DNA from 2 places in the Arthrobacter sp. KBS0702 genome. Region 1 is predicted to be linked to the other one. Evidence: predicted binding sites of a transcription regulator. Region 1 holds the regulator's gene; the other holds the start of a gene.
The links. The regulator LexA, encoded in region 1, represses DNA repair genes until DNA is damaged. The targets are predictions, from matches to a motif close to TCGAACANNTGTTCGA.
Positions count from the first base shown of each region.

Region 2: the regulator LexA is predicted to act here: its motif matches at 3,325-3,340, upstream of FFF93_RS09095 (DUF6504 family protein).

Region 1 covers NZ_CP042172.1:1,299,170-1,305,098, reverse strand. The annotation lists gene hisH (imidazole glycerol phosphate synthase subunit HisH) at 1-631, opposite strand, end outside; gene hisB (imidazoleglycerol-phosphate dehydratase HisB) at 628-1,254, opposite strand; gene FFF93_RS05960 (histidinol-phosphate transaminase) at 1,324-2,442, opposite strand; gene FFF93_RS05955 (LysM peptidoglycan-binding domain-containing protein) at 2,507-2,965, opposite strand; gene lexA (transcriptional repressor LexA) at 3,348-4,097, shown strand; gene FFF93_RS05945 (ATP-dependent DNA helicase) at 4,180-5,929, opposite strand, start outside.
Region 2 covers NZ_CP042172.1:1,985,049-1,990,977, reverse strand. The annotation lists gene FFF93_RS09125 (S-(hydroxymethyl)mycothiol dehydrogenase) at 1-763, opposite strand, end outside; gene FFF93_RS09120 (mycoredoxin) at 875-1,132, opposite strand; gene FFF93_RS09115 (SOS response-associated peptidase) at 1,329-2,069, shown strand; gene FFF93_RS09110 (VOC family protein) at 2,078-2,500, opposite strand; gene FFF93_RS09105 (chorismate mutase) at 2,515-2,841, shown strand; gene FFF93_RS09100 (hypothetical protein) at 2,857-3,243, opposite strand; gene FFF93_RS09095 (DUF6504 family protein) at 3,415-3,744, shown strand; gene FFF93_RS09090 (DNA polymerase III subunit alpha) at 3,741-5,929, shown strand, end outside.

The DNA.
Region 1 (5,929 bases):
CGCAGAGCGGACCGTTTTCCACCGCTGCGATGAACGGGGCACCGTGTTCGGACCAGGTGACGAGCGGCGCCTTCATGCGCGGCTGGATCACGTCGAAATCCCAGTGCTGCACACCGTAGGAGTGCACGAAGTAGAAGCGCTCGTTCTCGACGCCGGCAAAGAGCCGGGAGCCCTCCGGCACGGTGACGGTATTCCAGCCCATGTGCGGCACCACGTCGGCCGGCAGCAGCTCGACCTTGCCGGGCCACTCCCCCATGCCCTCGGCGACGGTGCCGTGTTCGACGCCGGCCTCAAACAAGACCTGGAGTCCGACGCAGATCGCCAGCACGGGCCGGCCGCCGGCGACCCGGCGTCCGATCATCCGGACGGCGTCGACGGCCTTGAGCTCGTTCATGACGGTTTCGAAGGCCCCGACGCCGGGGACGACGAGCCCGTCGGCGTTGAGCACATCTTCCGGCTTGGCGCTGAGGATGACCTCGGCGCCGGCACGCTCGAGGGCGCGCACGGCCGATCGGACGTTACCCGAACCGTAGTCCAGCACGGTGACCGTGGGCTTACCGTCGGGCGACGCGGGCTTCCGGTGGGCGTCAGGGTCGATGATCGCGCCGTCCTGGAGAACTTTGCCGCTCACAGCGCACCCTTGGTGGAGGGAATGCCCTCGACCCGGGGATCCGGCTCAACAGCCGCGCGGAGGGCCCGGGCAAAGGCCTTGAACTGCGCCTCGACGATGTGGTGCGGATCCCGGCCGGCGGTGACGTTCATGTGCAGGCAGATGCCGGCGTGCAGGGTGATCGCCTCGAAAACGTGCCGGGTCAGGGACCCGGTGAAGTGGCCGCCGATGAGGTGGTATTCCTGGCCCGCCGGTTCTCCGGCGTGCACGAGGTAGGGCCGGCCGGAGACGTCGACGACGGCGTGTGCGAGCGCCTCGTCGAGCGGCACCGTGGCCTCGCCGAAGCGGCGGATGCCGGCCTTGTTCCCCAGGGCGGTGCGCAGGACCTCGCCGAAGGTGATGGCGACGTCTTCCACGGTGTGGTGGACATCAATGTGGGTGTCACCGGTGGCCTTGACCGTCATGTCGATCAGGGAGTGCTTGCTCAGCGCCGTCAGCATGTGGTCGTAGAACGGCACCGACGTGCTGATGTCCGAGACGCCGGTGCCGTCGAGGTCGATCTCGACCAGCACGGACGACTCGCTGGTGGTCCGTTCGAGGCGTGCGGTCCGGGCCTCGGCAGCGGCAGTTCCGGTGTTGCTCATGTGGGGTGTCCTTTGGATGAGGCGGGCGCCCGGCGAACGCCGGTGGTGTGCGTGGGTCCTGGCTTAAGTCTAGGCGGACTGTGCTTCGTGGCCGGTCAGGATGCGTTCGAGCGCGTGCAGAAACGCTGTGGTTTCCGTCTCAGTACCGGCGGTCACGCGCAGGTGGCCGGGGATTCCGACGTCGCGGATCAGCACACCGGCGTCCAGCAGCCCCTGCCAGGTCTCGTGCGGGTTGTCGAGGCCGCCGAAGAACACGTAGTTCGAATCCGAAGCGGCCGGTTTCAGTCCCATCCGGGTCAGCTCCGAGACGATTCGGTCCCGCTGGCGCTTGATGTCTTCAACATCGGCCATCAGGGCCACGCGGTGGCGCAGCGCGGCCAGCGCAGTGGCCTGCGTGATGGCGGACAGGTGGTATGGCAGCCGGACCAGGCGCAGGGCATCGGTGACCTCCGGCGCGGCCGCCATGTAGCCCAGCCGCGCGCCGGCCAGGGCAAAGGCCTTGCTCATGGTCCGGGACACGATCAGCCGCTCGCGTCCGGGCAGCAACGTCAGGGCGCTGGGCGTACCGTCGTGGGCGAACTCGTGGTAGGCCTCGTCGACGATCACGATGGTCTGGCTGGCTTCCCCGGCCTCGTAGACGGCCTCGACGACGTCGAGACCCAGACCGGTGCCCGTGGGGTTGTTCGGAGAGCAGAGGAAGACAACGTTGGGTTTCAGCTCCCGTACCTGCCGGGCGGCCGATTCGGCACTGAGCCCGTAGTCGTCGGCACGCACCCCCACGATGTACTCGGTGTCCGTGCCGGCGGCCAGCAGCGGGTACATGGAGTACGTGGGAGGGAACCCGAGCGCAGTGCGGCCCGGACCGCCGAAGGCCTGGAGGATTTGCTGGAGGACTTCGTTGGAGCCGTTGGCGGCCCAGATGTTGGCGGCGTCGAGGCCGTGGCCGAGATACTCGGCCAGCCCTTCCCGCAATTCGGTGAACTCGCGGTCAGGGTACCGGTTCAGCCCGGCGGCAGCCTCGGTCACTGCCTCTGCGATGGCCGCGCGGACGTCGTCCGGGACGCCATGGGTGTTTTCGTTGACGTTCAGCAAGATCGGAACATCCAGCTGGGGCGCGCCGTAAGGCCGCAACCCCCGCAGATTGGTCCGGAGGGGCAGTCGGTTGAGGCGCTCTAGCTGGTCAGTCACGTGCCTAGTTTAAGTGAGACCACGCCCGGCCCCGAAACTGTGACCTCCAGAGGGCGGCCGGGGATTACCTGGAGGGCACGTAGAGCTGCTGGCCGGGGATAACGCGGGCGGCATCGAGGTTGTTGAGCTGCACAATGTCGGCGACCACGTCGCGGGGGTCGCGCTCCGGTGCCACTGCGCCGGCGATGGCCCACAGCGACTCCCCCGGCTGGACCGTCACGGTGACCGTAGGGGTGAGCGAGAGCTCCGCGGTCGAGTCGGCGGCTTTGGCCGGCGCATTCAGGAAACCGGCGAGCGAAAGGACGAGGGCAGCCAGCAGAATCAACGGCAGGCCGAAGAAGACGAAGCGGCCCCGGCGGGTCAGCCGCAGCGGCGCCTGCCTGGGCGCAACGGCAGGCACAGCCCGCTGCCCGCGGCTGGCTTCCTGCCCGTCGAAGATGCCGTGCGGGCCGAAAGCCTCGAACCGTGACGCCTGCACGGGAACGGAAACCTGTGAACCGGAAATAGCGCTTACTGCTGACATGAACTGAGCCCTCCTGGACTTATCTGTGCCGCCCGGCGTACTCCACGTACTCGCCGCCAACCGGCCGAACCATCTAACGCAAACCTGGACCGCAAATCTTGATCACTACGTTCGAACACAGAACCGAACCGAAAGATCCCGTCCCGGCGACTAACTTCGAACACATATTCGAACGTTGTAGTTCCTGTTTTAGCACTTATGAACGAACAATGTCGAGACTCGCTAGAACAAATGTTTGAAAAAGCGTGTCTGCTGGCCTACTTTTGAACCAGCAGAACCACTTGTGGTGATCAACAGCAGTTGATCAGCGGGGTCTGACATTTTCAGACCAGTTGGTCCCGGCAGCCCAGGCGGCCGGGCGGAACGGAAAGGCGTGGCGAACATGGCAGCACAAGCCGCCGGCGGGAGGGCCGCCCAGCGGAGCCCCCAGGCCGGCCGGGCGCCGAAGGGCCTCACCGTCCGGCAAAAGAAGATCCTGGAGACCATCCAGCGGTCCGTGACCGACAACGGCTACCCGCCCTCGATGCGCGAGATCGGCGACACCGTCGGCCTCGCCAGCCTCTCCAGCGTCACCCATCAGCTCTCGCAGTTGGAAAAGCTCGGTTACCTGCGGAGGGACCCCAAACGGCCCCGCGCCATGGAAGTCCTTTTGCCCCTGACGCTCGACGAGGGTGCCACCAAGGTCTCCGGGGTGGCGAAGTCCACCGGCCTGCGGGCCGTCGGCGGCGTTGCGGTCTCGGAACTCGCCAGTGCCACCGACACCGCAATGGTGCCCTTCGTGGGCCGGATCGCCGCCGGCGGCCCGATCCTGGCCGACCAGGTGGTGGAGGACGTGATGCCGCTGCCGCGCCAGCTGGTGGGCCACGGCGAATTGTTCATGCTTCGGGTGGCCGGCGACTCGATGATCGACGCCGCCATCTGCGACGGCGACTGGGTGGTCGTCCGCCGCCAGAACGACGCCGTCAACGGCGACATCGTGGCTGCCTTGCTCGACGACGAGGCAACGGTCAAGACGTTCCGCCAGCGCGACGGCCACACCTGGCTGCTCCCGCAGAACACCCAGTACGAGCCGATCCTCGGCGACCATGCCGTCATCATGGGAAAAGTCGTCTCGGTGCTTCGCTCCCTCTAGCGCCGCCGGCACGTACTGCGCCCGGCATAGAAAGGCCCCGTCCGGGTTTTCCGGACGGGGCCTTCGTCGTTGGGTGAGCGGCCTAGGTGGCCGTCTCCTTTGCTGGGCTTTCCTTGGCCAGCCGTGCGAGGGCGGCCAGGGCCACCGCCGGGTCGGTGGTGGGCCAGAACGGCGGCAGCGCGGCGCGCAGGAACCCGCCGTAGCGCTCGGTAGACAGCCGGGAGTCCAGGACAGCCACTACGCCCTTGTCCGACGTCGAGCGGATCAGCCGGCCGGCGCCCTGGGCGAGCCGGATGGCCGCGTGGGTTGCAGAGACGCTCATGAAGCCGTTACCGCCGGCTCGGGCCACAGCACGGGAGCGGGCGGTCATGAGCGGGTCATCCGGCCGCGGGAACGGAATCCTGTCGATCACCACCAGCCGGCAGGAGTTTCCGGGCACATCGACGCCCTGCCAGAGCGACATCGTGCCAAAGAGGCAAGTGTCAGGCTCGTCGGCGAACTGCTTAACGAGTGCCGTCATGGTCGACTCGCCCTGGCAAAGGATACTCAGGCCCAGCCGTGGCCGCATGGCTTCGGCGGCTTCTTCAGCGGCACGCCGGGAGGAGAAGAGGCACAGGGCGCCGCCGCCGGAGGCCCGGATCAGCTTTTCGAGCTCGTCGAGGGCTTCCGGGGAGGTCCCGCGGCCCGGCTTGGGCAGGTGCTTGGCGACGTAGAGGATGCCCTGCTTCGGATACTCGAACGGGGACCCGACATCGACGCCGGTCCAGCTCGGTGCGCCGGGGCCGACCAGGCCCAGGCCTCCGGCCGCCGGTTCGAAGGCCGAGCCGATGGCGAGGGTTGCCGAGGTCAGCACGACGGTGTGGTCGGCGAACAATCCCTCGCGCAGCCGCCCGGCGACGCTGAGCGGGGCGATGTTGATCAGGGCCGGCGCGGAGTCATCAGGCTGCGAATAGCCCTGCTGCGGGTCGAAGCTGCTGTTGCGGGAGAACCAGACCACCTCGCGGTTCTCCTTGGCCGCCAGGAGCCGTTCGCAGAGTTCCAGGATCACCATCAGTCGGGACCGGGCGAGCTGCCGTCCGCCGTCGGCGGTGTTGGCGCTGTCCCCCTTGGAGTCCGAAAGCGCGGCGCGGCAGGCGTCACGCAACTGGTCCACGCAATCGAGTTGTTCGCTGTTCAGTCCGTTCGGCATCAAACCGCTGGGAACGCCCTCAATGGCGAGTTCGAGGTTGGACGCGGCATTGTTCAGCGCATCCACGGTGATTCCGGCGTGCTTGCGGGCGCCCGACGCGGCAGCGTGCACCATGGCGACGGACAGCTGTCCGGACACGGCGCCGGTCACCCGGTCCTGCAGTTCGTGGGCCTCGTCCACCACCACGACGTCGTACTCCGGGAGGACCGCGAGGCCTTCGAAGGCGCTGACGGCCAGCATCGCGTGGTTGGTGACCACGACGTCGGCGTCGGCGGCGTTCTGGCGGGCAAGTTCGCTGAAGCATTCGGCGGCGAGCGGACACTTCTGCGCGCCCAGGCACTCCATGGAGGTGACGGAGACCTGCCGCCAGGCGCGGTCGGTCACCCCGGGCATCAGTTCGTCGCGGTCCCCCGTCTGGGTGTCCTCAGCCCAGTCGCGGAGCCGGACCACTTCCTTGCCGAGCTGGGACGACGGTCCGCCCATCGCCGCGGCGAAGTGCGGCACGGACGTGTCCTCGCCGAGGGAGAACAACTGGCCCTCGGACGGTTCCTCGGAAGGGAAGCCGCCCTCGAGCTTGTGGCGGCACACGTAATTGGAGCGGCCCTTGACCAGGGCGACCTTCACCGGCCGGTCCAGGGCCGGG
Region 2 (5,929 bases), 690 kb from region 1:
CGTCGATCACGACGTCGGCGCCGAAGCCGCCGGTCAGTTCGCGGATCGCCTCGACCGGGTCGACGGCGGAGGAGTCCACCGTGTGGGTGGCGCCGAGTTCCTTGGCGCGTTCGAGCTTCTTGGCGTCGATGTCCACCGCGATCACGGTGGTGGCGCCGGCGAGCGCGGCACCGGCGACGGCCGCCACGCCCACCCCGCCGCAACCGATCACGGCGACGGAATCGCCGCGCTGGACGTTGCCGGTGTTGATGGCGGCGCCGAGGCCGGCCATCACGCCGCAGCCGAGCAGGCCGATGGCGGCGGGGTCGGCGGCGGGGTCCACCTTGGTGCACTGCCCGGCGGCGACGAGGGTCTTCTCGGCGAAGGCGCCGATGCCGAGGGCGGCGGTGAGTTCGGTGCCGTCCTCAAGGGTCATCTTCTGCGCGGCGTTGTGCGTGTTGAAGCAGTACTGCGGTTCGCCGCGGCGGCAGGCGCGGCACTCGCCGCAGACGGCGCGCCAGTTCAGCACCACCCGGTCACCGGGGGCCACCTCGGTGACGCCGGGGCCGACGGCGCTGACCACACCGGTGGCCTCATGGCCGAGCAGGAACGGGAAGTCGTCGTTGATGGCTCCCTGCTTGTAGTGCAGGTCGGTGTGGCAGACGCCGCAGGTGAGGATGTCCACCAGCGCCTCTCCGGGTCCGGGATCCGGGACCAGGATGGTCTCGAGGGTGACGGGGGCGTTCTTGGAACGGACGACGGCGCCCTTGACTTTGTGGACCATGGGGTGGCTCCTTTCATCACCGCTTCCGTCGGGGGAAACGGCGCAGCGCGGGCTCCTGGGGTTAGCCGGGAGTCCGCGCCGCACGTGGTGTGGTGGTGTGTCCTGAGAAGCTTAGGCCGCGAGGCGGGTCTTGACCTCGGCCGCGGAGGGGTTGGTGGCCGCGGTGCCGTCCGGGAAGAGCACCGTGGGCACGGTGCGGTTGCCGCCGTTGAGCTTCTCCACGAGTTCGGCGGTGCCTTCGACTTCCTCGATGTTGATCTCGGTGTACCCGATGCCCTGGGCATCAAGCTGCTTCTTCAACCGGTTGCAGTAGCCGCACCAGGTGGTCGAAAACATGGTGATGGTGCCGGAATCGGGGGTGAAGTCCACGAAATTCTCCTCAAAGCTGGTTGACGGCGCTGGCTGACGGTGATGAGTGACAGCGCCCGTTGCCGACAAAAGTCGTACGTCATCTGCCATAACCGTAACCCGGGAGCCGCTATTCCCGCAGGGCGCGACCCGGCGACGGGCGGATGACAAGGAATTGGGCCGGTGGCATGCTGGTGCCATGTGTGGACGCTACGTGATGGCCCGGGCCGTCGGGGACCTGCTGGCCGAATTCGACGCCGAACTCGAGGAGGAGGTGGTCATCCCCCCGTCGTGGAACGTCGCCCCTACCGCGGACGTACCGATCCTCCTCGAGCGGCTGGTGGACGGCGAGTCGTCCGCCCGGCGGGTGCGGCAGCTGCACCTTGCGCGCTGGGGACTGGTGCCGTCCTGGGCCAAGGACCCCGGCATCGGCTCGAAGATGATCAACGCGCGCAGTGAGAGCGTGCTGGAGAAACCCGCGTTCCGCAAGGCCACCCGCACCCGGCGCTGCGCCGTACCGGCGGACGGCTACTACGAGTGGAAGGGCGAAGGCCGCGGCAAGCAGCCGTACTACGTGCACCCGAAGGACGGCAGCCCGGTGGTCTTTGCGGGCCTTTATGAATGGTGGAAGGACCCGTCCAAAGCCGAGGGGGATCCGGAGCGCTGGTTGCTCTCGACGTCGATCCTGACCACCGACTCCCCGCCGGAGGGCTACGCCGGCGGCATGCTCGCCGAGCTGACGGCCCTGCATGACCGGGTTCCGCTGCCCATGGACCGGGAGACGATGGCGATGTGGCTGGATCCGCGGGCCGATGACGCCGCCGGCCTCGTGGGGCTGGTGCGGGCCGGCGCGCACGATGTCGCGGAGGGCTGGACGATCGACGCCGTCGGTACCGCCGTCGGAAACGTGAAGAAAGATTCCCCGGAACTGATCCAGCCCGTGGGGAGCCTGTTCTAGGGGATGCCCTAGACCGTGACCCTGCCGGCGGCGTCGACGGTCCAGGTGGGGTTGAAAGCGACCTCCCAGCGGAAACCGTCCGGGTCGGCGAAGTAGCCGGTGTAGCCGCCCCATGGCTGGGTCTTGGGCGCCGCAACAATGACGGCGCCCGCGGCCTCCGCCTGGCGCATCGCCTGGTCCACCTCCTCGGCGCTGCCCACGTTGTGGCTCAGGGTGATGCAGGGGACACCGGCCGGGGCGTCGGTCCCCGCCTCGGCCTGCATCTGTCCGGCGTCCCAGAGTGAAAGGATGAGCCCGTGGTTGGCCTGCAGGAAGACCACCTCGCCCGGCACCTCTCGGTGCACCGGCCAGCCGAGGCCCTCGGCATAGAAACGGCGTGAGGCGTCAACACTGCGGACGCCCAATGAGATGAAGTCGACTCGTGGTTGCATCGTTCGATACTGTCATGCACATGTCCACAAATCACGGAGACGACAAAGACGCCCAGGCCGACAAGGAACAGCTCGCCGCCGTGCGGGTGGCTGTCGACGAAGTGGACGAGCAGATCGTCGCACTGATCGGCCGGCGCGAACGGCTGATCCGGATTGCCGGGACGCTCAAGGCAGACAGCGCCGAAGTCCGCGCCCCGGGCCGCGTGGAGCGGGTCCTCGAACACGTCAAGGCCACGGCGGAGCAGAAAGACATTGACCCGGAGATCGTCGAACAGACCTACCGGGCGATGATCGACGCCTTCATCCGGCTGGAACTGGACGTCTACAAAGCCTCCAGCTAGGGCTGGCCGACCCGGCTAGAGCGACTCCTCGACGGGCACATTGGCCTGGTACTCCCTGCCCTCGCAATCGCTGTACGCCGTCATCAGGTGGCCCTTGGTCAGCCCCATCACCGTGCTGATGGGGAAGTTCCCGGTGATGGTATTGCCGGAGTGCTCCACGCCCTTGAGGTCAAAGTTCTCCTCCGTGCCGTCATGGCTGAAGCAGAAAAAGGACACGGCCTCGCCGTTCATGAACTCGATTTCCATCCGGCGCTGGTGCGAATGGTCAGGAGTGGCGGCCACGAGCCCGACCACGTAGGCACCGGAACTAGGAATGTTCCCGTCTATATCGAACTTCGCCACCAAGGTTGAATCCTTGGCGGCGATGCTTACGTGCTTCAGGAGTGCGCTGTGGGAGCTCATGGCTCAATCCTGCTACCTGCGCCTGCGTCCGTCCACCCCCGATCTATGTTTTGTCCCCGGCCCGGCGTAGACTGGAAGTGTTCGAAGATATATTCGAATAAAGGCTTGTTTACCTACGCTTGTTTACCTACGTGGGTTCTCGCCTGGGGTCAGCACTTTCCGGGAGGCGTTATGGGGATGTTCAGCGAGTCCGTGGACGTCGCCTGCACCCCGGAGGGCCAGCCAGAGTCCCTTGTCTGGGCAGGGCAACACTTCGAGGTCTGCGCCGAACCGGTCCGCTGGTTCGAGCGGCGCCAGTGGTGGGCAGAGGAACAGCGGGCGCCGCTGGGAGGCGGACCGGGGCTGGTTGACCACGAAATCTGGCGCGTCCAAGTCCGGGACGCAGAAAGTCCGGCGCGGACCCTCACCCTTGACCTGAGCCGGCACGTAGGCAGCGGGCGCTGGCGGCTGCTGCGGATCCACGATGCCCTGCCCCATCTCCGGAAACCCGAATCGGCATGAGCTTCACCCATCTACACGTCTCCACCGCATTCAGCGCCCACTACGGGGTGTCCTGGCCGGAAGAACTGGCCGCTGCCGCTGCCGCGGACGGTGCCACGGCGCTCGCCTGCACGGACCGCGACGGGCTCTACGGCACGGTCAAGCACCTGAAAGCCTGCATGGCGGCGGGCCTGGACCCGGTGGTCGGGGTGGACCTTGCGGTCTACGACGACGACGGCGACCTCCGCACCCAGGTCGGGGGACGCGTCGTCGTGCTGGCGCACGGGCAGAACAACGGCGCAGGGTACCGGGCGCTGTGCCGGCTGGTCTCCGACGCCCACGCACGCACCACCGGCAAGGCCGGGGGAGCGGTGCCCGTGGCCGTGACCCGGGCGGAGCTGGCCTCGCGCACCATGGATCCGCAGACCCTCAAGCCGGTCCTGACTGTCCTGCTCGGCCCGGACTCCGACGTCGGGCGTTCCATGGGCGGGCGGCGCTACCTTCGCCCCCGCACCCTGTTCAAACGCTGGCTGGAGGCCATGCCGGCCGGAACCCTCGCCGCCGAGGTCGTCTCGCAGCTCAGCCCGCCCGGCGAACCGCTGAGCACGGCCCACGCCGTGCGGATGCTCAAACTCGCAGCGGAACACGCTGTTCCCGCGGTGCTGACCAACGCCGTACGGTACTGTGCCGAGGACGGCGCCGCGACGGCGGACGTGCTGGACTCCGCCCGGGCGCTGAAGTCCCTGCCGGAGCTCTCCGCCGCACCGCAGCTGCAACCCAACGGACAGGGCTGGCTGAAATCCTCCGCCCAGATGCTGCAGCTGGGCAAGGAAATCATGCACACCGCCGGGTACGGCGCCGCGGACCTGAAAAGCCTGTTGGCGCACACCGAGGCGCTCGCGGACCGGTGCCGGATGGATCCGGTCACCGACATGGGCTGGAAGCAGCCCGTGGTTCCGGAAGCCTCAGTGATCGGGATTGCGGGGGACCCGCTCGTGGAGCTCACGCAGCGCTGCGAGGCGGGGATCAGCCGTCGCTTCCCCGGAATCACCGGGAAACCGGCGGAAGAGATGCGCGCCCGGCTGGAGCATGAGCTGCGGATCATCGACAGCCTGGGCTTCGCCTCCTATTTCCTCACCGTCGCCGAGGTCTCCCGGATGATCCTTGAGATGGGGGTCCGGGCGGCAGCCCGCGGCTCCGGCGCGTCCAGCCTGGTCAACTACCTGATCGACGTCAGCCAGGTGAACCCGCTGCAGCACGACCTGATCTTCGAACGCTTCCTGTCCCGGGACCGCGCCACCCTGCCGGATATCGACATCGACGTCGAAAGCGCCGAACGGCACAACGTCTACCGCAAGATCTTCGAGCGCTTCGGCTCCGAACGCGTCACGCTGATGAGCATGCAGAACGGCTACCGCGCCCGCGGGGCCGTCCGCGACGCCGGCCTGGCCCTGGGCATGGACGGCGGCGACATCGACGAGATCGCCAAGCAGCTGTGGCGGTTTTCGGCCCGGAACTTCCGCGAGGCCCTCGTGGAGAAACCGGAGCTGAAGGAATTCGCCGGCCGGGTGGAGCAGCGGGACTTCACCGAAAACCAGCAGCTGGACCTCCTGGTGGACCTCACGGAGCGGCTGGACCGGCTGCCGCGCCACATTTCGATGCACCCGTGCGGGGTGATCCTGGGCGATGCCACCCTGCTGGACCGCACCCCCGTGCAGCCCAGCGGCCTGGGACTCCCGATGAGCCAGTTCGACAAGCACGACATGGACCCGATGGGCATGCTCAAACTCGACGTCCTGGGTGTCCGCATGCAGAGCGCCATGGCCTTCGCGGTCCGTGAGGTGATCCGGCTGCACCCCTCCAAGGCCGAGGTGGTGGCTGCCGGCCGCCACCAAACCGGGCCGGGCGGCACCGGCCCGGATTACATCGCCGCGGACGGGACGATCGACCTCAACGCCGTCCCGCTCGACGACGAACCCACTTATGAGCTGATCCGCAGCACCCACACCCTGGGCTGTTTCCAGATCGAATCCCCGGGCCAGCGGGAACTGATCGGAAAGCTGGCGCCCCGGGAATTCAACGACCTCATCATCGACATCTCCCTGTTCCGGCCCGGTCCGATGAAGTCGGACATGGTCCGGCCCTTCCTGGAGCACCGGCACGGCTTCGCGCCTGAGGTCTACCCGCACCCGGACCTCAAACCGGT